DNA from 2 places in the Jeotgalibacillus aurantiacus genome. Region 2 is predicted to be linked to the other one. Evidence: a T-box and tRNA genes for the amino acid it is inferred to sense, from the RefSeq annotation. Region 2 holds a T-box; the other holds one or more tRNA genes.
What was found. A T-box is a leader RNA that pairs with one kind of tRNA and senses whether it is charged. The one in region 2 lies ahead of metG (methionine--tRNA ligase), so its partner is inferred to be a tRNA-Met.

Region 1: it encodes a tRNA-Met, which carries the amino acid that the T-box ahead of metG (methionine--tRNA ligase) is inferred to sense. The anticodon was not compared.

The regions. Positions count from the first base shown of each region.
Region 1 covers NZ_JACNMS010000004.1:14-9,904, forward strand. The annotation lists tRNA gene H7968_RS12830 (tRNA-Gly) at 43-114, shown strand; tRNA gene H7968_RS12835 (tRNA-Arg) at 126-202, shown strand; tRNA gene H7968_RS12840 (tRNA-Pro) at 229-305, shown strand; tRNA gene H7968_RS12845 (tRNA-Ala) at 314-389, shown strand; tRNA gene H7968_RS12850 (tRNA-Met) at 418-494, shown strand; tRNA gene H7968_RS12855 (tRNA-Ile) at 505-581, shown strand; tRNA gene H7968_RS12860 (tRNA-Ser) at 599-691, shown strand; tRNA gene H7968_RS12865 (tRNA-Met) at 720-793, shown strand; tRNA gene H7968_RS12870 (tRNA-Asp) at 802-877, shown strand; tRNA gene H7968_RS12875 (tRNA-Phe) at 888-963, shown strand; tRNA gene H7968_RS12880 (tRNA-His) at 974-1,049, shown strand; tRNA gene H7968_RS12885 (tRNA-Gly) at 1,060-1,133, shown strand; tRNA gene H7968_RS12890 (tRNA-Ile) at 1,153-1,229, shown strand; tRNA gene H7968_RS12895 (tRNA-Asn) at 1,234-1,308, shown strand; tRNA gene H7968_RS12900 (tRNA-Ser) at 1,318-1,405, shown strand; tRNA gene H7968_RS12905 (tRNA-Glu) at 1,413-1,484, shown strand; gene H7968_RS12910 (TraR/DksA C4-type zinc finger protein) at 2,009-2,617, opposite strand; gene H7968_RS12915 (1,4-dihydroxy-2-naphthoate polyprenyltransferase) at 2,738-3,649, opposite strand; gene H7968_RS12920 (isochorismate synthase) at 3,913-5,316, shown strand; gene menD (2-succinyl-5-enolpyruvyl-6-hydroxy-3-cyclohexene-1-carboxylic-acid synthase) at 5,313-7,031, shown strand; gene menH (2-succinyl-6-hydroxy-2,4-cyclohexadiene-1-carboxylate synthase) at 7,032-7,847, shown strand; gene menB (1,4-dihydroxy-2-naphthoyl-CoA synthase) at 7,878-8,696, shown strand; gene H7968_RS12940 (o-succinylbenzoate--CoA ligase) at 8,787-9,891, shown strand, end outside.
Region 2 covers NZ_JACNMS010000003.1:104,823-114,713, reverse strand. The annotation lists gene H7968_RS10080 (MFS transporter) at 1-682, shown strand, start outside; gene H7968_RS10075 (hypothetical protein) at 701-1,018, shown strand; gene H7968_RS10070 (GNAT family N-acetyltransferase) at 1,025-1,519, shown strand; gene H7968_RS10065 (DUF4256 domain-containing protein) at 1,803-2,369, opposite strand; gene H7968_RS10060 (hypothetical protein) at 2,385-3,080, opposite strand; gene H7968_RS18030 (DUF5412 family protein) at 3,127-3,291, opposite strand; gene H7968_RS18025 (DUF5412 domain-containing protein) at 3,317-3,502, opposite strand; gene metG (methionine--tRNA ligase) at 3,618-5,240, opposite strand; T-box leader at 5,286-5,526, opposite strand; gene H7968_RS10045 (aminoglycoside phosphotransferase family protein) at 5,604-6,386, opposite strand; gene H7968_RS10040 (thioredoxin domain-containing protein) at 6,820-7,488, shown strand; gene H7968_RS10035 (disulfide oxidoreductase) at 7,488-7,916, shown strand; gene H7968_RS10030 (hydrolase) at 7,945-8,556, opposite strand; gene H7968_RS18020 (hypothetical protein) at 8,660-8,785, opposite strand; gene H7968_RS10025 (PepSY domain-containing protein) at 8,921-9,571, opposite strand; gene H7968_RS10020 (AraC family transcriptional regulator) at 9,748-9,891, opposite strand, start outside.

The DNA of each region.
Region 1 (9,891 bases), on a different contig from region 2:
GGCGTGGGGGTTCAAGTCCCTCCACCCGCACCAATTCAATATGCGGGAGTAGTTCAGTGGTAGAACACCACCTTGCCAAGGTGGGGGTCGCGAGTTCGAATCTCGTCTTCCGCTTACTATATTTAGCGCCCGTAGCTCAATTGGATAGAGCGTTTGACTACGGATCAAAAGGTTAGGGGTTCGACTCCTCTCGGGCGCGCCATACATAGAATACCACATACTTTTTTTCGGGGAGTAGCTCAGCTTGGTAGAGCACTTGGTTTGGGACCAAGGGGTCGCAGGTTCAAATCCTGTCTTCCCGACCATTTATTAAGGGGCCTTAGCTCAGCTGGGAGAGCGCCTGCCTTGCACGCAGGAGGTCAGCGGTTCGATCCCGCTAGGCTCCACCATATTTTTTGAAGGATACTTTATTTATTGGGCGGCGTAGCTCAGCTGGCTAGAGCGTACGGTTCATACCCGTGAGGTCGGGGGTTCGATCCCCTCTGCCGCCACCAATATAATAAAGGACCTTTAGCTCAGCTGGTTAGAGCAGACGGCTCATAACCGTCCGGTCGCAGGTTCGAGTCCTGCAAGGTCCACCACTTTTATACAGATTCATGGAGGTATACCCAAGTCTGGCTGAAGGGATCGGTCTTGAAAACCGACAGGGGTGTAACAGCCCGCGGGGGTTCGAATCCCTCTACCTCCTCCATTTTAATTTAATGATGTTTATTTATCGTCGCGGGGTGGAGCAGCTCGGTAGCTCGTCGGGCTCATAACCCGAAGGTCGCAGGTTCAAATCCTGCCCCCGCAATTACCTTTGGTCCCGTGGTGTAGCGGTTAACATGCCTGCCTGTCACGCAGGAGATCGCCGGTTCGATCCCGGTCGGGACCGCCATTTTTATTTTGGCTTTGTAGCTCAGTTGGTAGAGCAATGGACTGAAAATCCATGTGTCGGCGGTTCGATTCCGTCCAAAGCCACCATTTTTCTATGGCGATTGTGGCGAAGTGGTTAACGCACCGGATTGTGGTTCCGGCATTCGTGGGTTCGATTCCCATCAGTCGCCCCATACATTAACTGCGGGTGTAGTTTAGTGGTAAAACCTCAGCCTTCCAAGCTGATGTCGTGAGTTCGATTCTCATCACCCGCTCCAACTTTATTAAATAAAGTATGGGCCTATAGCTCAGCTGGTTAGAGCGCACGCCTGATAAGCGTGAGGTCGGTGGTTCGAGTCCACTTAGGCCCACCATTATTCCACAGTAGCTCAGTGGTAGAGCAATCGGCTGTTAACCGATCGGTCGTAGGTTCGAGTCCTACCTGTGGAGCCATTTTTTTATGGGGAAGTACTCAAGTGGCTGAAGAGGCGCCCCTGCTAAGGGTGTAGGTCGCGTAAGCGGCGCGAGGGTTCAAATCCCTCCTTCTCCGCTCTTTAGGCCCGTTGGTCAAGTGGTTAAGACACCGCCCTTTCACGGCGGTAACACGGGTTCGAATCCCGTACGGGTCATCCTTTTAAAACACACTTCATTACGAAGTGTGTTTTTTCTATTCTTCCATCTCTCAAAAAATAACAATCGAAGCTGGATTTTGTCTTCTATCTCCAAGGCAGTATGGTAAACCCTATATAATGATTTCTCCTATCTCATTCCATGCCTGGTCATTACTTTGATTTAAGCGAATGGGGATAGTACATGTAATGAGTCAGGTAAATTACCTTTTTTGCTATCAATCACTCGATGCCTTCTGTCGATAGCTGGCCAGTTGATGATGATAGACTGTTTCGGTAAGCCAGATTAGTTGAGTGTTCTGTAATTAATGTAGATAGACGTTTGATTTCTGTCGATAGTCGTTTGAATTTCGTTGATCACGTCAATGAAATAGTCGATAGCTAATTTCAACACCCTGATCTCAAAAAACTATCCAAGCGTATCATAAACAGATTTAAACGAAGGTATCTTTAGAAAAGAAGAATACGACGATTTTAGCGCAAAAAAGGAATACACCAGTTAAATAGGTGCATTCCTTTTTTTATTATTCTTTATCACTGTTTTTATAAATTTTTCTTTCGTCACCTTCGAGGTCTGTTCCGATTGTGTCTTCGTTTACATCTTCTTCGCTGTAGAGGTCATTATAGTCTCCGGATCCGTCAGCCATATCGGAAGGGGTTTCGGAAGTACCGTATCGTCCTACTTCGTCGAAACTGTTTTCGTAGTCACGGACTTCGCTTTCTTCTCCTCTGTATGGATGATCAGACGAAGGGGACAGGACCGATTCTTCGCTTGGTCTGGAGTGATCATTGCTGAATTGTTCAGCATGCTCCACGCATGTCAGTGCAGTAGGGATGGCTTCTAGACGTTCGTAAGGGATTTCTTCTCCGCTTACGGCACAGATCCCGTAAGTGCCTTCATCCATGGCCTTCAATGCACGGTTAATATCGTCAAGTTCTTTTTGTGTATGTTCCTCGAGTGCCAGGTCTTTTTCTCTTTCAAAAAGATCCGTGGCATTGTCAGCAGGGTGATTATCGTAGTTTGATAGCTCTGTATTCGTGTTACCATCAGGTTTTTCGTTTTGTTCAATGATTTCTTTTTTTCTGGTGAGTAATTCATGTTTAAGGTATTGTTTTTGTTTATCTGTAATCATGCAAAACATCCTTCCTTCATCTAAGTCACTTCTTACAGTTTATCCTTCTCACAAAAATTGAAACCTAACATTGTATTTCGCTGCCTTTCAAAAATTAAAAAAGACCCCCGGAGGAGTCTTTTAAAAGAAGTATCCAATTAAATAACCGATTGATAACAAAAAGCCGAAAATAGTGTTGGTCTGTGCTGTTGCTTTCATTGCAGGCATCATCTGGATCGGCATTGTTTTCCCAATGAATCCTTTGGTTGCTCTGACAGCTTTAGGAATGCTGAACAGACTGATGAGCAGCCATGGTGATACTGTACCGGTGATCACGAGGACTACTACAAACCCGTATGATACGGTGAACATACCGGCGAGCAGATAAATCGCTTTCTGTCGACCGAGGAGAATAGCAATGGTTTTTCTGCCGTTTTCCTTGTCTCCGTCTAAATCACGGATGTTGTTGGCAAGAAGGATTGCACCCACCAGAATGGAAACCGGAATCGATACAAGCATTGCTACCGCATTTACCATGCCGGTCTGAATATAGAATGAGATCAGGATAATGACAAATCCCATGAAAAATCCGGCCGTTATTTCACCAAATGGTGTGTAGGCGATTGGGACTGGACCACCTGTGTAGAAATAGGCTGCTGCCATACAGACTAGTCCGATCACGGCGATCCACCATGAACTGTTGGCACAAATATAGAGACCCAGCAGTAATGCTACACCGAACAGAATGAAGGCAAGGTTCAATACTGTCTTTGGCTTAACGCCATTTCTTACGATTGCGCCTCCGATGCCGACAGACTTTTCGTTATCCAGGCCGCGTACGAAATCGTAATATTCGTTAATCATATTGGTTGCAGCCTGTATGAGTATGCTTGCAAGAAGCATAGCCAGAAACATTGGCCAGTTGAGGCTGCTGTAATCAAGTGCTAATACTGTTCCGAGTAATACGGGAACAAATGCTGCGGTCAATGTATGCGGTCTGGTCAATTGCCACCAGATGCGCCATCCCTGATCGCGTTCAGGTTGTAAACTCATGTTATTCTCTCCTAACTGTAGTAACGCAATAAAGCCAACTTAAAGTGTATGAAACAGGAAGAACTGTGTCAATAAACTTTTCAAAAATCGACAAAGTTTCTACAGTTTCATTATATCTCTTTTTCCCTCTGTGAAAAAGTTGGTGATGGTTGTAAAATAGAACGTTTGCCGATGACGATTCATTGACATCATTGTAAAAAGAAGTGTATCTTTAAGAGAGCAATTCAGATGGACGAATGTGCGATTTTTGGAGGGGAAGCACAGTGAAAATCCTACACGAATCACAGGGGTTTACAGCATTTGAACGCGCTTTTGAAAGCGCTGAAAAAACAAATAAGAAAGTTTTATATAGCAAGGTAATGAAAATCGGCACAGTGGACCCACTTCAATTTTATGAAGCGGGTTATTCTATCTATCATGGTGAGCGCTCGTTCTGGGAGGATCCTAAGAGTGAAACAACACTGGTCGGGCTTGGAAATGCGGAGATCTTTTCTTCTGACAGAGAGGAAGCGCGCTTCAATGAGCTTCAAAAGCAGTGGTTTCAGTTTTTAGAAGACGCAGTGATAGAGGACAGAGCCGGGATGAGTACAGGCCCTGTTTTGATGGGCGGCTTTACATTTGATCCAAAGCAGGAGACAGCAATAGAGTGGTCTAATTTTTCAAAGGCTTATTTCCATCTGCCTTCTTTTATGTTGACTGTTGAGCATGATGGCAGTGCCTATCTGACGATGAATATTGTCTGTATGGAAGGTGATCTGGCAGCAGAGGTCTGGAACCGAATGCAGCTTACGAAAGAACGACTCATGACAGGACAGTCTACACATATTAAGGACATCAGCGTGGAAACGATTGATGAGATCAGACCGGAAGAGTGGAAAAATTCCCTGACATCTGTGGTGGAACGCATCAATCAGGGTGAGATGGAGAAGGTTGTCCTTGCAAGAAAGATCAAGATTGGCTTTAACGATAAGAAACGATCAGATTCAGTTCTGGAACGCCTTCGTGATGATCAGGCGGACAGCTTTATTTTTTCTTTTGAGGTGGCAGATTCCTGCTTTATTGGGGCCACTCCTGAAAGATTGGTTAGAAAACAGGGAAATGAAGTGCTCTCCACTTGCCTTGCGGGGTCTATTGCCCGCGGGAAAACGATTGATGAGGATGAACGGCTTGGACAGGAGTTGCTGAATGATCAGAAGAATCTCGATGAGCATGAGATTGTGGTCCGAATGATTTCAGACAGTCTCGGGCAGTTATGTGAATCCATTAACGTGCCGTCAAAGCCTGGTCTTATGAAAATGAGAGATATACAGCACTTATATACACCGGTAAAAGGTTTCACAGGCTCTGAAAAGACGATTGTTGATTTTGTTGAAAAACTTCATCCGACACCTGCGCTTGGCGGAACGCCTACAGAGAGAGCGCTTAAGGTCATCCGGGAAGAGGAGAAAATGAATCGTGGACTTTATGCAGCGCCTGTCGGCTGGATGAATGCAGATGGTGATGGGGAGTTTGCAGTGGCAATCCGTTCTGGCCTCCTTGTTCAGGATTATGCTTATTTGTATGCCGGGTGCGGGGTGGTCAAAGATTCAGTAGCTGAGAGTGAATACCAGGAAACATTAATCAAATTCCGCCCGATGTTAAGAGCCGTGGGAGGAACAATGAAATGAATCATCAGGATCGATTGACTGAATATGTATCAACTTTTATAGAACAACTGTATCAAAGTGGGGTGAGAAGAGCTGTGATTAGTCCCGGCTCCCGCTCAACTCCACTTGCTTATTTACTTGAAGCCCACCCGCTGATTGAAACTCACATTAATGTGGATGAGCGATCAGCGGCTTTTTATGCGCTCGGTATGGCGAAAGCGAGCGGAAAACCGGTTGCGATTGTCTGTACATCAGGGACAGCAGCAGCGAATTATTTTCCGGCTGTTGTAGAAGCGAAGTATGCACGGGTACCACTGGTCGTGCTGACGGCGGACCGTCCGCATGAGCTGAGGGACAACGGAGCACCACAGGCGATTGATCAGATTCATTTATTTGGTCATCATGTGAAATGGTTTTATGATATGCCGCTTCCTGAAGCTGAATCAGCTGTCCTGCGCTATACGGGTAGGATTGCGGCTAAGGCTGCAGCGAAAGCAGAATCACATCCGAAAGGGCCTGTTCACCTGAACTTTCCTTTCAGGGAGCCTTTAATTCCAAAGCTTGATTCCTACAGGGAAACGGCTGTTTTTGCAGATGTTTTCCACGGGGAAAAGCAGTTGTCTGATGAACAGCTTTCTGTTCTTGCAGATAAAATAGACCATTCCGCAAAAGGGCTGATTATTGCAGGACCGATGGAGTCGGAACATACACTGGACGATCTGATTGTACTGGCAGAAAAAACGGGGTATCCCATTCTCGCTGATCCATTGAGCGGTTTGAGGGACAGCATGCAAAAGCATGACATGGTGATCGAAACGTATGATGCTTTTTTAAAGGATGGATCGGTAAAAGAAACACTGAATCCTGACCTGATTATCCGCGTTGGCGGCATGCCTGTTTCAAAAGCACTCAGTCAGTATCTACAAGGGTGTAATGCTGAGCACTGGCTGTTTGATGAGGGAGCGGAGTGGAGAGATCCGATCTCGGCAGCTACGTCGTATATTGAGAGCTCTATACAGAGATTCTCCGATGTTGCGGAGCGTCTGACAAAGCAGCCTAATGGTGATTGGTTAAAGGTATGGCAGGAGCTGAACAGAGCTGCAGAACGTGTGATCAGCCAATATGTACTGGAGCAGAAGGATGAAGGGGCAGCAGTTGGTACGCTTTTGAAGGCTCTCCCTGCCGGAAGTCACCTGGTGGCAGGCAACAGTATGCCGATCAGGGATGTCGACACCTTTTGGACGAGAGACACAAAAGACATACATCTTTGGGCGAATCGCGGTGCCAACGGCATTGATGGCGTTGTCTCTACTGCACTTGGTATCGCTGCGGTGAAAGACGAACCGGTCTATTTGTTAATCGGTGATCTGTCGATGTTCCATGATCTGAATGGTCTGCTCGTAGCAAAACAGCATCGCAGCAAACTGCAGATTATCGTCATGAATAATAATGGTGGAGGGATCTTTTCCTTCCTACCTCAGGCAAAAGAACCGGCTCATTTTGAAACGCTGTTTGGCACGCCGCCATCTCTTAATTTTGAGCAGGCAGCCGCTTTTTACGGGCTTGATTATCAGCGCTGTGAAACGAAGGACGAACTTAAAGCTGTATTGCATGAAGAGGCGGATCGTCTGAAACTGACTGAAGTGCTGACAAACCGTGACGAAAACGTAACGGCCCATCGTAAGCTCTGGCAGGACGTTGGAGCAGCGTGCCGGGCAGTATTGGAGAAGGTTTGAATGAAGATCAGGATCAGAGACGGGTACTATCATTTACAGGTAAAAGGATCCGGCAGCGATCTGGTCGTGCTGCATGGTTTTACAGGCTCTGCCTGCAGCTGGTCCCGATTTCAGGACCAGCTGCAGGATCAGTTCCGTGTTATAGCTATTGATCTCCCAGGCCATGGTCAAACAGAGGTGCCTCTGAATGAGGACTATGTTTCGATGGAAATCGTGTGTGAAGATATCAAAGCTGTTCTGGACCATTTATCCATTGATCAGGCAGCTTTCCTCGGCTATTCAATGGGGGGACGGACTGCACTTGCTTTTTCAATGCGTTACCCTGAGAGAGTCCCTTCACTCATCCTTGAAAGTGCGTCACCTGGTCTGAAGCTTTATGAAGAACGGACTAAGAGGCGTCTGCAGGATGAGGAACTGGCTGAATTTATTGAGCGGGAAGGCATTTGCGCCTTCACTGACAGGTGGGAAGCGATCCCGTTGTTTAATTCACAAAAAAACCTCCCTGAAAAACAGAAGAGAATGATCAGAGAGCAGCGGCTATCGAATGCTCCTGAGGGGCTCTCAGCGAGTCTAAAGTTTATGGGAACCGGTCATCAGGCTTCATACTGGGAGCGGCTGCCGGAGCTTCAGATGCCGGTGCTGCTGCTGACAGGTGAGTATGACACGAAGTTTGTCAATATTGCAGAAGAGATGAATAAATTACTGCCTAACAGTCGGCATGAAGTCATTTTGAGTGCAGGGCATGCAATTCAGGTGGAACAACCCGAAAAGTTTGATACAATAGTAAGGGAGTTTTTAATTCATACTTTGAATTAAAGCCCGATTACATAAAAGGAGGTTTCTTTCATGACTCGTGAATGGGTACAGGAACGAAACTATGAAGATATTTTATACGAAACGTATAATGGGATTGCCAAAATCTCGATCAACCGTCCGGAAGTGCGTAATGCTTTCCGTCCGAAAACAGTAATGGAGTTAATTGATGCATTTGCTTATGCCCGTGACGATGCGAAAATTGGTGTCATCGTCCTTGCAGGTGTTGGCGATAAAGCATTTTGTTCAGGCGGAGATCAGAGTGTGCGTGGACACGGCGGATATGTAGGGGAAGACGAAATTCCGCGTCTGAACGTGCTGGACCTTCAGCGTCTGATCCGTGTGATTCCAAAACCGGTTATTGCGATGGTTTCAGGCTATGCAATCGGTGGCGGACACGTATTACACGTTGTGTGTGACCTGACAATTGCTGCTGATAATGCGATCTTCGGTCAGACAGGTCCAAAGGTTGGATCGTTTGATGCAGGTTATGGTTCAGGTTATCTGGCACGCATCGTTGGCCACAAGAAAGCACGTGAAATCTGGTTCCTATGCCGTCAGTATGACGCGAAGGAAGCGCTTGATATGGGCTTGGTCAATACAGTTGTGCCGCTTGATCAGCTGGAAGATGAAACGGTTAAATGGTGTGAGGAAATGCTTGAGAAGAGCCCGACTGCACTACGTTTTATCAAAGCAGCGATGAATGCTGATACAGATGGCCTTGCAGGTCTTCAGCAGTTTGCAGGAGATGCAACGCTCCTTTATTACACAACAGATGAAGCGAAAGAGGGCCGTGACGCATTTAAAGAAAAGCGTTCACCGGACTTCGGACAATTCCCGCGTTTTCCTTAAGCAGATGTTTCTAAGCCCATGGCATGGTCCATGGGCTTTTTTATCGATCACAATACATACGAAGTCAATGAACAGAAAGAGGTGAACAGTATGTCAACCTGGCTTGAGAAAAGAGCGTACCTGACGCCAAACAGGGTCGCACTTTATTTTGCAGATCAAACCTGGACATTTAAAGATTTGGAGACGGCATCACAGGCGTTTGCAGCCAGATTGTCAGGCTTTATTGATTCAACTGACCCCGTTGCGCTTCTCTTGCAAAATCATCCGGATACGGTCATTGCCATTCACGCCATTCAAAAGCTGGAGCTTCCTGTGCTGATGCTGAACAGCAGGCTCACCGCTGAAGAGTGGAATTTTCAGCTTCAGGACAGCGGAGCACAGCTTGTGATCACGGATCATCACTCCGTTCCAGACCTCGATGCAGATGTAATCACAGCAGATGAGGTTAAGCTGGCTGATCCTGTCGATCTGACGACGTGGGGACACGCTGAACTTTGTTCTATTATGTATACTTCAGGGACTACAGGTCATCCGAAAGGCGTTATGCAATCCTATGATAATCATTTTGCGAGCGCTTCGGCATCTGCGTTTAATATTGGATTGGACACGAAGGACATCTGGATGTGTGCCGTACCGTTATTTCATATCAGCGGATTTTCTATCCTGATGAGAAGTGTCATTTACGGGATCGGTGTCAGACTGTACGCTAAATTTGATGAGCGGGTCATCCATCAGGATCTGGCCAGTGGAAAAGGAACGATATTGTCAGTCGTCTCAGTCATGCTGCAGCGTCTCCTTGATGTGAAAGATTCTGCATATCATGCATCGTTCCGCTGTATGCTTCTGGGCGGAGGACCTGCGCCTGAATCGATGGTTGAGAAGTGCCATCAGCTGAACATACCGGTTTTTCAATCATATGGCATGACTGAAACGTGCTCTCAATTCACCACACTGTCACCCGAGGATGCGCCTTTTAAAATCGGTTCATCTGGCAAACCTCTTTTTCCTGGTGAATTAAAAATTGTGACTGAATCAGGAGAGACTGTTACCCAGAATGAGATTGGAGAAATTGCGCTGACAGGACCGTCTGTTACATCAGGCTATTTCCACAACCGCGAGGCTACGGATAAAGCACTGCAGCGCGGGTGGTTCAGGACAGGGGACCTCGGCTATCTTGATCCTGATGGATTTTTAT
Region 2 (9,891 bases):
CATTTTTTTACTACTTGCCTTTGTTCAAGTCAAATTAGTACCCCCGTCAAAACGAACGTTATATTCAGGTTCAATAGCGATTAGTTTTAAAAAGATCTTACATAACAAACCATACCTCCTCTTTTGTTTTACGATGATCTTTTACTGGTTTTTATTTGTCCAGCTGACTGTTGTATTTCCTGTGCATATGTACAACATGACGCAAAGTGAGCAATGGGTCAGCTATGTCATTACAGTGAATGCAATAACAGGTATTTCACTAATGCTTTTCGCTAAGAAAGCGTTCGAGTACTTGTCTCCATTTATATTAATTAGGTTTGGTTTTCTTCTTACCTCACTCTCTTTTTTTCTGATTATGGCAAACGGAACCCCTTATTGGCTGTTATTCTGCGTAATCATTTTCACAATCGGTGAAACGATGATACTTCCTTCATCAGATTTCGTGATTTCGTTGTTCTCAAAGGGTGAAAATGAGGCAGCCTATTATGGATTCAGCGATTTTTCTTTTGCGATCGGTGCGTCTCTCGGAAGCTTTGCAGGAACAGTGTTACTTCAGCAGTTGCCGGGTTCAATCATTCCCTGGCTTTTATTAATGAGTGTCGGATTGATCGGATTTGTTCTTAGTTTTAAATGCACGAATGAATCTGAGAATCTGAGTGAGAGCGAATTGAGGTATGATTAGAAGAAAAGGGGGCATCTCATGAAATCAAAACTCTTATTAGGCTTCGGCAGTCTGATCCTCTCTATTCTTTTTGTGATATGGACAGGTATGACTGGACAAATGATTGAGACTGAGGAAGAGTTGGCGACAGCATTCCCAATGAAGACAGGCCTTCCATTTCATTTTGGAGAGCTCCGTAATCCGGTGATTGATCTCCCTTTGCCTCATCGGTATGGAGGAGATTGTTGCTCCATTTTTATCACATCTTGGTCAAACTTTGTTGGATCTATTTTAGTTACATTTATTGTATTAATCGTACTGATCGTTGTTTTAAAACGTCTTCTAAAAGCGAGGTGAATATCAATGCAGACAATCGAATTACGTCCTCTTAAACTTACAGATTTCAACGAAGTCCTGCTCTGGAGCAGGGATGAGGCGTTTTGCTCAGCAAATGAATGGCCGGCTTACCGTGACCGGGATGAGTTGTTGAAGTGGTGGGAAACCTGTGTAAATAATAAGTCCGAGGATTTTATGCGGATAGGTATCACCCTTGATGACAGGCTGATTGGTTATGCTGATCTGGCCTGTATCACAGAGCGCTCCGCGGAATTTGGGATTGCGATTGGGGACAGCACGCTTTGGGGTCAGGGAATCGGATTTCGCGCTGCTAAGCGATTGATGGACCATGCCTTTGAAGTGCTTGGGATAGAGCAGTTAAGTGCTGAAACGCATGAGCATAATGTTCGTTCGAGAGGGATGCTTGAGCGGCTGGGCTTTGAAGAAGTTAGCCGGCTAGGCGCTGAGGAATGGGCTGGTAAACGTGGGGGGATGATTGAGTACAGGTTGAATTTGCAGTGAGGTGCTGGCTTGAGATAGTTTGCGTGGCGGAGGCCGTAAGACGGGATTCCTTCACTTTCGAAAGTCATTCCATCTTTTTAGATTTTATTTCCTTCGTTTGAAAATTTTATTCCTTCTTTCTGGAAATTAATTCAATCACAAGGGCTACGCTGCCCTTTTTTCCCTTCATTCCACGAACGGATTCCATCTTTCCAGCTGCGTGATTCCTTCATTTCAAAACATGATTCCATCACTTCAACACCTACCTAAAAAAGCACGAGAACAAGAAGTTCCCGTGCTTTCATCAAACCTTCAACACACCACGAAATCCTCTCGCGGCATAATAAGAATCCGCACCATTATGATAAACGAATACCGTATCGTAGCGGCGATCGCAAAAGAGTGCTCCGCCAAGCTTACGAATCGACTCAGGTGTCTGAACCCAGCTTGATGTTTTCAGATCAAAGCTTCCCAGCTCCTGCAAATGATGGTATTGTCCCTCCGTCAGCATCTCAATCCCGATTTCAGCCGCAAGATCCATCGCACTCGTCTCCGGCTTATTTTTCTTGCGCGCGTCCAGCGCTTTTCGATCAAAACATACGCTTCTGCGGCCAGCCGGACTTTCAGAAGAGCAATCAAAAAAGATGAACTCACCAGTCGATTCGTCCATCCCAACTACATCAGGCTCCCCTCCCGTCTGTTCCATCTCACTCAGCGACCAGAGCTTGCCTTCATCAGCTTCAATTCTTTCCTGAACATCTGCCCAATTCAGATCAGGGTGACGATTCATATTTTCATCAAAACGGTTTTTCAGCGTATTCAGTAATTCCTGACGCTGTTCTGTGGAAAGTCGTTTTCGAATTCCGCTCATGTTGGTTTCCCCCTTTTAATAACGACCCAATTCCTCTGAATTAAACGGTAAAAAATGCTCATAAGACGCATCAAACGTTGCAAAGGAAACCGGCTCATCCAAGCCCGGCTGGTTATCGATCAGATAGGCAATGGCTGTGCCGGAAGCAGCTGAGGCACCTGCTTTCAGATCGTAAGCAAATTTAACTCCGGAGCCTCTATTTTCATGGGCAGGGTTGGTCAGATCATTTTCTTTGCTGAAGTACCCGCTGAAATCCTGTATATCAGTCATGCCCCATGATTGACCGTACCATCTGCTGTCCCAGGATAACGAAAACCGATCCTCAAATCTGAAAAATGGCATGTCTGACCACTGATAATCGCCCAGCAGCTTAATATGCCGGCTCCCACCCTCCATGCCAAGGTCAATCGCTACGACATTAATGGCTATATCTCCCGGCTCACGATCAGGCATAGGATCATCCAGGTTTCCTTCATCATAAATGACCTGTCCGTTCCGTTTAAAAAACAACAATTTTTCAGCTGCATCCTCATTCGCAATAGATAATTTCGTTTCTTCGTTTAACACACTGATATACTCTTCTTTAAAACCAAGCTCTATTAACCTTTCGTTTATCTCATCATTACCCGGCACATCATTTGCAGATGATGCAGTTGGTAAAGCGATAAAACAAATCATCACCACAAAACACAAATGAATTCCTTTTCTCATTTTTACTCCTTTCATTACCCTGAGCGTAGAATCGGGGTCAGACCCCTCATCTACGGTAATCATACTTCTCATCCGGCACATCAAGCTCAATGTTGTTGATCTTTACTGTATCTTCATCCTGCCATTCGATATTTCCCTCGGTTGTTTCATACTGCCAGTAAATGTTTTTAGACCCTTTAGACGAATTCTCAAATTCAAGAATGCCAAGCACTGCGAAGTCAACGATTGCTCCGCCGTTATTCAGATAGGTTTTTTACAGTATATTCGCCGTTTGGTGACGTTTCTTCAGCAATCAGCTCACCCGGCTCTAACCGTGCAATACTGAAAAAAGCCCAGTAAATGAAGTATGCGATTAAAATCAGCAGTGTCATAAAAGCAACTAATGAACCGGTTATGTAGGGGTGTTTTTTAATAAATGTCATGCTGCAACTTTTCCTATTCTTTTACATCATTGTATCATCCAGAAAATGTTACATTCAATGTCCGATTCATTTTTTCAAATAGTACATTCCCTTTCCACAAAAACAGAACACACCTCTACCCCAGCTTCGCACTCTCCTCTTCAATTTGTTTCGTATCAATTCGCTTATAAATAGGTTGAACATCGTGAACATAATCAGGCAGCGATTCTACAACAGACCAGCCTTTTAAAGGTTGCTGCAGCATTTTTTCAATTTTTTCTGATGCGAATGGCAGAAATGGGCGTAACAGCTGCGCCAGGTTTTGAATGATGAAGACACAGTTTGTCAAAGTCGATTTCGCGCGGCTTTGATCTTCTTTCACATGTATCCAGGGCTGCTGTTGATCAAAGTAGCGGTTTGCTTCCCGAATGAAGGCAAAGATCGTCTCCAACGCCTGTTTGATCTCACCTCTCTCAATCAGGACACCGGCTTGATCATAAAGAGCTTTTATCTGGTGATGTAGTGCTGAATCGATCGGATGCCGTTCCACTTTTCCATCAAAGGATTGATCAATGAACTTTAACGTTCTGTTGACGAAATTGGCAAAGGCTCCGAGCAGCTCGCTGTTATGGCTGTAAATAAATTCACGCCATGAAAAATCGGTATCACGCTGTTCAGGGGCATTGATTGTTATAAAGTAGCGAATAGAATCCGGATCATAGGATTTCAACAGATCCGGCAGCCAGACAGCCCAGTTCCCACTCGTGGAAATCTTCCTTTTTTCAAGTGTCATGTATTCATTGGAGATGATGTGCGTCGGTAATGCAGGAAGGTTAATCCCCATCAAAATCGCAGGCCAGATGATCGAGTGAAATGGAATGTTATCTTTTCCATGAACATAATACGACGTCGTCTGCTCAGACCAAAATTTTGAGGCATCCTCTTTGTTGATCTTTGCCCACTCAAGACTCGCCGTATAGTAACCGGCTACCGCTTCAATCCAGACATAGATCTTTTTGCCCTCAAATCCCGGAATCGGCACATCAATTCCATTTGGCAAATCACGTGTCACAGCTCTGTCCGGGACCCCCTCCGCTAAATACCGTTTGGTCAGCTGAATCGCATTGTCACGCCAACTGCTCTCAACGCCAGATTTAGCTGCGTACTGCTCAAGCTTCTGCTGAAATGAATTGAAGGAAAAATAAAAGTGCACCGTTTCCCTGATCTCAGGCTCCTTTCCGCAAAGCTTACAGCGCTTTTCATTTAAGTCAAGCGGGTCAAGAATTTGTGAGCAGTGATCACATTGGTCCCCGCGCGCTTTCGCTCCACAGTTCGGACACGTCCCTTCAACAAAACGATCCGGCAAAAAGCGTGCATCATGTGCACAATAAGCCTGCTCAACCTTCTTTTTGTACAAATGTCCCTGCTCCAGCAACTTCAGAAAAATGTGTTGCACAACCTCATGATGATGTTCACCATCCGTTCGCGTATAAAGATCGTATGTAAAGCCCAGCTGCCGGAACGTTTCCTCAAACTCTTTATGAAACTGATCTGCAATCGCCTCAACCGTCGTTCCTTCATTGCTCGCACGTATAGAAATCGGCGTACCGTTACAATCGCTTCCTGAAACATATAGCACAGGCTTGCCCTTCTGTCTGTAATATCTCGCTAAAATATCCCCCGGAAGTAAAGCTGCTATGTGCCCGACATGTAAAGAACCATTTGCATAAGGCCAGGCTCCCCCAATAAAAATACTCATCCCATCTCCTCCTTAAAATAAAAAAAACGTCCTAATCGAAGTATCGATTAGGACGAGTATGCTCGTGTTACCACCTAAATTTACACACAGCTCACACCATGTGCCTCTGTCAGTACGTATTCATACTGCCGCCGTTGTAACGAGTGCTCATCTCGTCGTAGCCTACTTTAAATGTTCGGTACGAAGCTCAAAGGCCATTTTCAACAAGGATCATCTGCTTCATTTCCACCATCAGAAGCTCTCTATCAAACTACCTCTTGTCTACTTTCCTTATCAACGCTGTTATCTGGTTAGAAGGAGTTTACCACTTTGGATAAATATAGGCAATCATTTTTTTGCAGACTTGGTATCTGTCTCCAAACTTTACACCCACTCCACTCCATGCTCGCGAAGGAACTGGATGTCTGCCTGATAGTGTTTGTCATGGCCTTCGTCGATCATTTTTTGAAAAGCCGGATTACCTTCTGCTGCTTTTCGATGCATGGTCCTGCATAAGCCTTCGAGTCTGAGAATGACCATGTTGATGATGTCCTGCTCAGGTTTGTCATTGCCGTATGCCTCATAAAACAATTTGACTCGTTTTTTGATCCCATCTGCGTCTTCTGGCGAGTAGTGAATGGCCTCTCCTGCTTCTGTGTGATAAAGGCGGCTCAATGGTACACATGTGTAAAGTGCATAGGCCACATCCCATTGCCGCGGACCCGGTCCAGCATTGTCAAAATCGATCACCCCAACCGGTTTTTCCTGATCAAAAATCAGATTATAGATCGCAAAATCGTTATGACAGATGATTTCGTGAGGCTCCGGCGTACAATCAATCGGCTGCCAGGAATCATCAATTGGAAAATCACTGACCGCATCATGATATCCCCGGAGCATTCGTGCAATCCCAGCAAGTGTCTCGTCTGACCACATATACGATTTCAAAGGGTAATTTCCCGCCTCACCCTCTATAAAAGTCAATATTTCTCTTCCTTTTTCATCCATACCAAGAAACCGCGGAGCCTGCGTAAATCCCTTTTTCTCAAGATGCCTTAATAATTGATGGACCTTTGAACTCTCCGGCTTCAACGTACGTCTGACCGTATTGCCAGCACGGTATACGCTTGAAACATTGCCGCCTGATAATTTTTCTTCATGATTCATGTAAATTCCCCCTGGTTAGGGATTTCCTTAGTGAACAAAATGAGATGTATTTTTCCCAAAAATAAAAACAGATGACAAAAGCATCTGCTCAGAAATGGAAGTTAATTTATCCACACGACGGATCCCTTGAATGATTTAAGAACGACAAATAAAAGGTCATCTTTCTTGATGGCCTTTACTGTCTTTATCCAATTACATCAATTCACAGAAATCCACATGGGCACAAATTCTCCTTCCACTACATCTCTACATCAACTTTACCATTTACATCCATATAGAACAATAGTTTAAATGAGAGACAGACCCATACTCTCCATTCATGAACATTCTCTGAAATATCCAAAAGAACGTTTGTATTGGTGGTGATTTAGTAATAGAATGGTGATCAAATGGAAGTTTGAGTGCTTTTAATTTTAGGTGAGGGGTTATGGTCATGAAGAATAATGCCTATAAGATTGCGGTTGTGGTGACGCTGCTGGTTTTTGCGGTTGTTGGCGCTTTTGTTTATATGAATAGCGGCAGCCAGACGGCTGGATCGCAGAGCAGTGATCAGCCTTCGATTGAAGGACAGCCGACGATGGGGAATACGGATTCTCCTGTTCAGGTAGTCGAGTTTGGCGATTTTAAGTGTCCTTCGTGTAAGGCCTGGGGAGAAATGATCTATCCACAGCTCGTGAGCGATTATGTGGATACAGATAAAATCTCATTTTCGTATGTGAATGTACTTTTTCACGGTCAGGAATCTGAGCTTGCTTCTCTTGCCGCTGAGTCTATTTACAAAATGGATCCTGATTCCTACTGGGATTTTCAAAAAAAGCTTTACGAGGAACAGCCTGCTCAAAATCATGATGCAGTATGGGTGACAAATGAAAAACTGCTGGAGGTTGCAGCTGAGACCACAGATGTGGATTTAGCGCAGCTGGAAGAAGAGCTGAATAACGCGACGATGGCAGATGAAGTGGCGATTGATACTGAATTGGTTGAACAATTCGATGTGGCTTTTACGCCGAGTATTATAGTGAATGGCACCATGCTTGAGGATCCTTTTGATTATGAGGCGATTAAAGCGCTGATTGATGAAGGATTAGAGGAAAATGAGTGATGGCAGCATCTAATCAAAAGGCCGGCCTGTTTTTATTTGCAGCCTGGCTGGTCTCGATGATTGCCACTTTTGGCAGCCTGTATTTCAGTGAAATAGCGGGATTTATTCCGTGTGACTTATGCTGGTTTCAACGCATTTTCATGTACCCGTTAACGATTATTTTAGGCATTGGCGTTTTCCAGTCGGACTTCAGGGTAAATCGGTTTGTGTTTCCTCTTTCCATAATTGGTGGATCCATCTCTGCCATGCATTACATGGAGCAGAAAATCCCCGGCTTTGGCGGCATTAAACCATGCGTGAGCGGAGTTCCGTGTAACGCTGAATACATCAACTGGCTTGGATTCATCACCATTCCGTTTCTGGCTTTAACGGCCTTTGTGTTGATTACGGTGCTGATGGTGTTCGTGACTGTTTTATCAAAAAAGTAAGCGTAGACTAAGGGTCTGTCCCTGAAGTCTACGCTTTTTTCATGTCCTTCATCAATGCGATCCCTCTCTCCACAGACGTTTCCACGTATCCAATGATTTGCTCGAGTGTAAATACGGACAAAGGCTGTTCAAGATCTTTTTGATCAAAATTCATGTCGTCTAAAATGCTTGGCAAAAAGTTTTCTATATCTGTTCTTTTCACTTCATCTATTTCGACGATGTCAGCGTTCTGTTTAAGTGCATCTTTCAAATGGTCCGTCACCTTATAGTGATGCAGCAGTTTACCGTTCAGCAATTGAAAATCCCTGTGATATCGCACAAAGACTTCGCTGTCAGCCTCCATCCGGTTTCTTAACCATGGTAAATAAAAACCTTTTAACCAAAGGTCATCAGCGATTAAATGTGTGAAGTACCCCTGGATAAAAGGGGACGCCTGATGAGACATGTACTTTTCAAAAAACTCGTCGTGAGCAATCCGCCTCGACCCATCCTGTTCATCCCCCCGATAAAAGTGCGACGAGTCTTTTGGTGAGACTGCATCCGCTGCAATCCCTCCTGCGATAAATGAAGAACGATCATCAATGTTCATTTCATCTGCAACTCTGCCCGCAATAATGGCGTGCATAATCCGTGATCCCATGCCTTTACCTGCTTTCATTATGTATCGTCTTTCAGTCGTCACACAATGAAAACGTACATCCAGCGTTATTCAAACCAGGAATAGCGCAGATATACGTCTCATTTTATTTAAAGATCAAATAAGCAATCATTACCGCAATGACAACAAATCCGCCAATCGTAGGTGTCCCATACAACGCCCGGTTCCAGCCATCGTCTGTCTCAATCTTACTCTTCTTCTCCTCATTCATGAAAACACTCCTTTTCATGATCAGTTCTGCTTTTATTTTACCATTAATTGTATCATTGTGTAGCGTTTAGGGACACTCTCCAAAGCCTACGCAAAAAATCCGGCCAGCGCTTGCTGACCGGATTTTATTCTATGATTAGTCTTCCAGATTCATTTCAAGGATTTCACCTGTTACTGCATCAATTTCAAAGTCTGCATCGTCGTCATCGCCGTTACCTGTGTTGATTTCAATTTCGTAGATCATGCGGCCGTCATCGTCATCGAATTCAACGCTTTCAAGTGTGCCTGATACTTCTGCCATTGCGATGCTGACTGCTTCTTCCTGAGTGATATATTCTTCATTTGTATTGGCAGATGTTCCATTTGAAGCAGTTGCTGAAGCTGTTCTATTGTCATCGTCTGAAGAATTGTCGTCAGCCTGATCGGTGTTCTGACTATTGTCGTCATCGCGATCATCGTCGTCATCGTCACGCTCTTCCTTCGCCTTTAGAATTTCTCCTGTTGACGCATCCATATCCAGATCATAGTCGATTTCTCCATTATCAATATCAATTTCGTAAAGATACCCTCTGAACTGCTTCTCAAGCTCCACACTTTCCACGACACCCTCATACTCTGCCAGCGCTTTTTCCTTCGCCTCATCCACACTGATCAAATCAGACTCATTAGCCGGCTCCGGATTCACAATCCCCACAGTTCTGAACTGATCCGTCATCGCACCTGCACCTAACGCTCCACCTAAAATCACTGTACTCGCCACTGTTCCAATAATCACTTTCTTATTCATATTTAACGCCTCCTGAAATTTGTTTTGTTTGTTGTTCTGATTACATCTTACCCAGCCAAGATGAGAAGAAAAGATGAGGAAGATTAGAATTTGATGAGAATGTTTTGTGTAGAGTTTGTGGGCTGAACCGGACACTACAAAACGCAAAAAAACAGGCCCGGTAGCAGGCCTGTTTTTTATGCGTTCATCCGTTTGACGGGAATCCAGATTTCACTTTTAAATGAGGGTGAGGTTGTATCGTTGTGTTCGTTCCAGAGGATTTCAGGTCCTTCTGTTTGTTCGTACTGGCTGGTTGGGAACCATTCAGCGTATATTCTGCC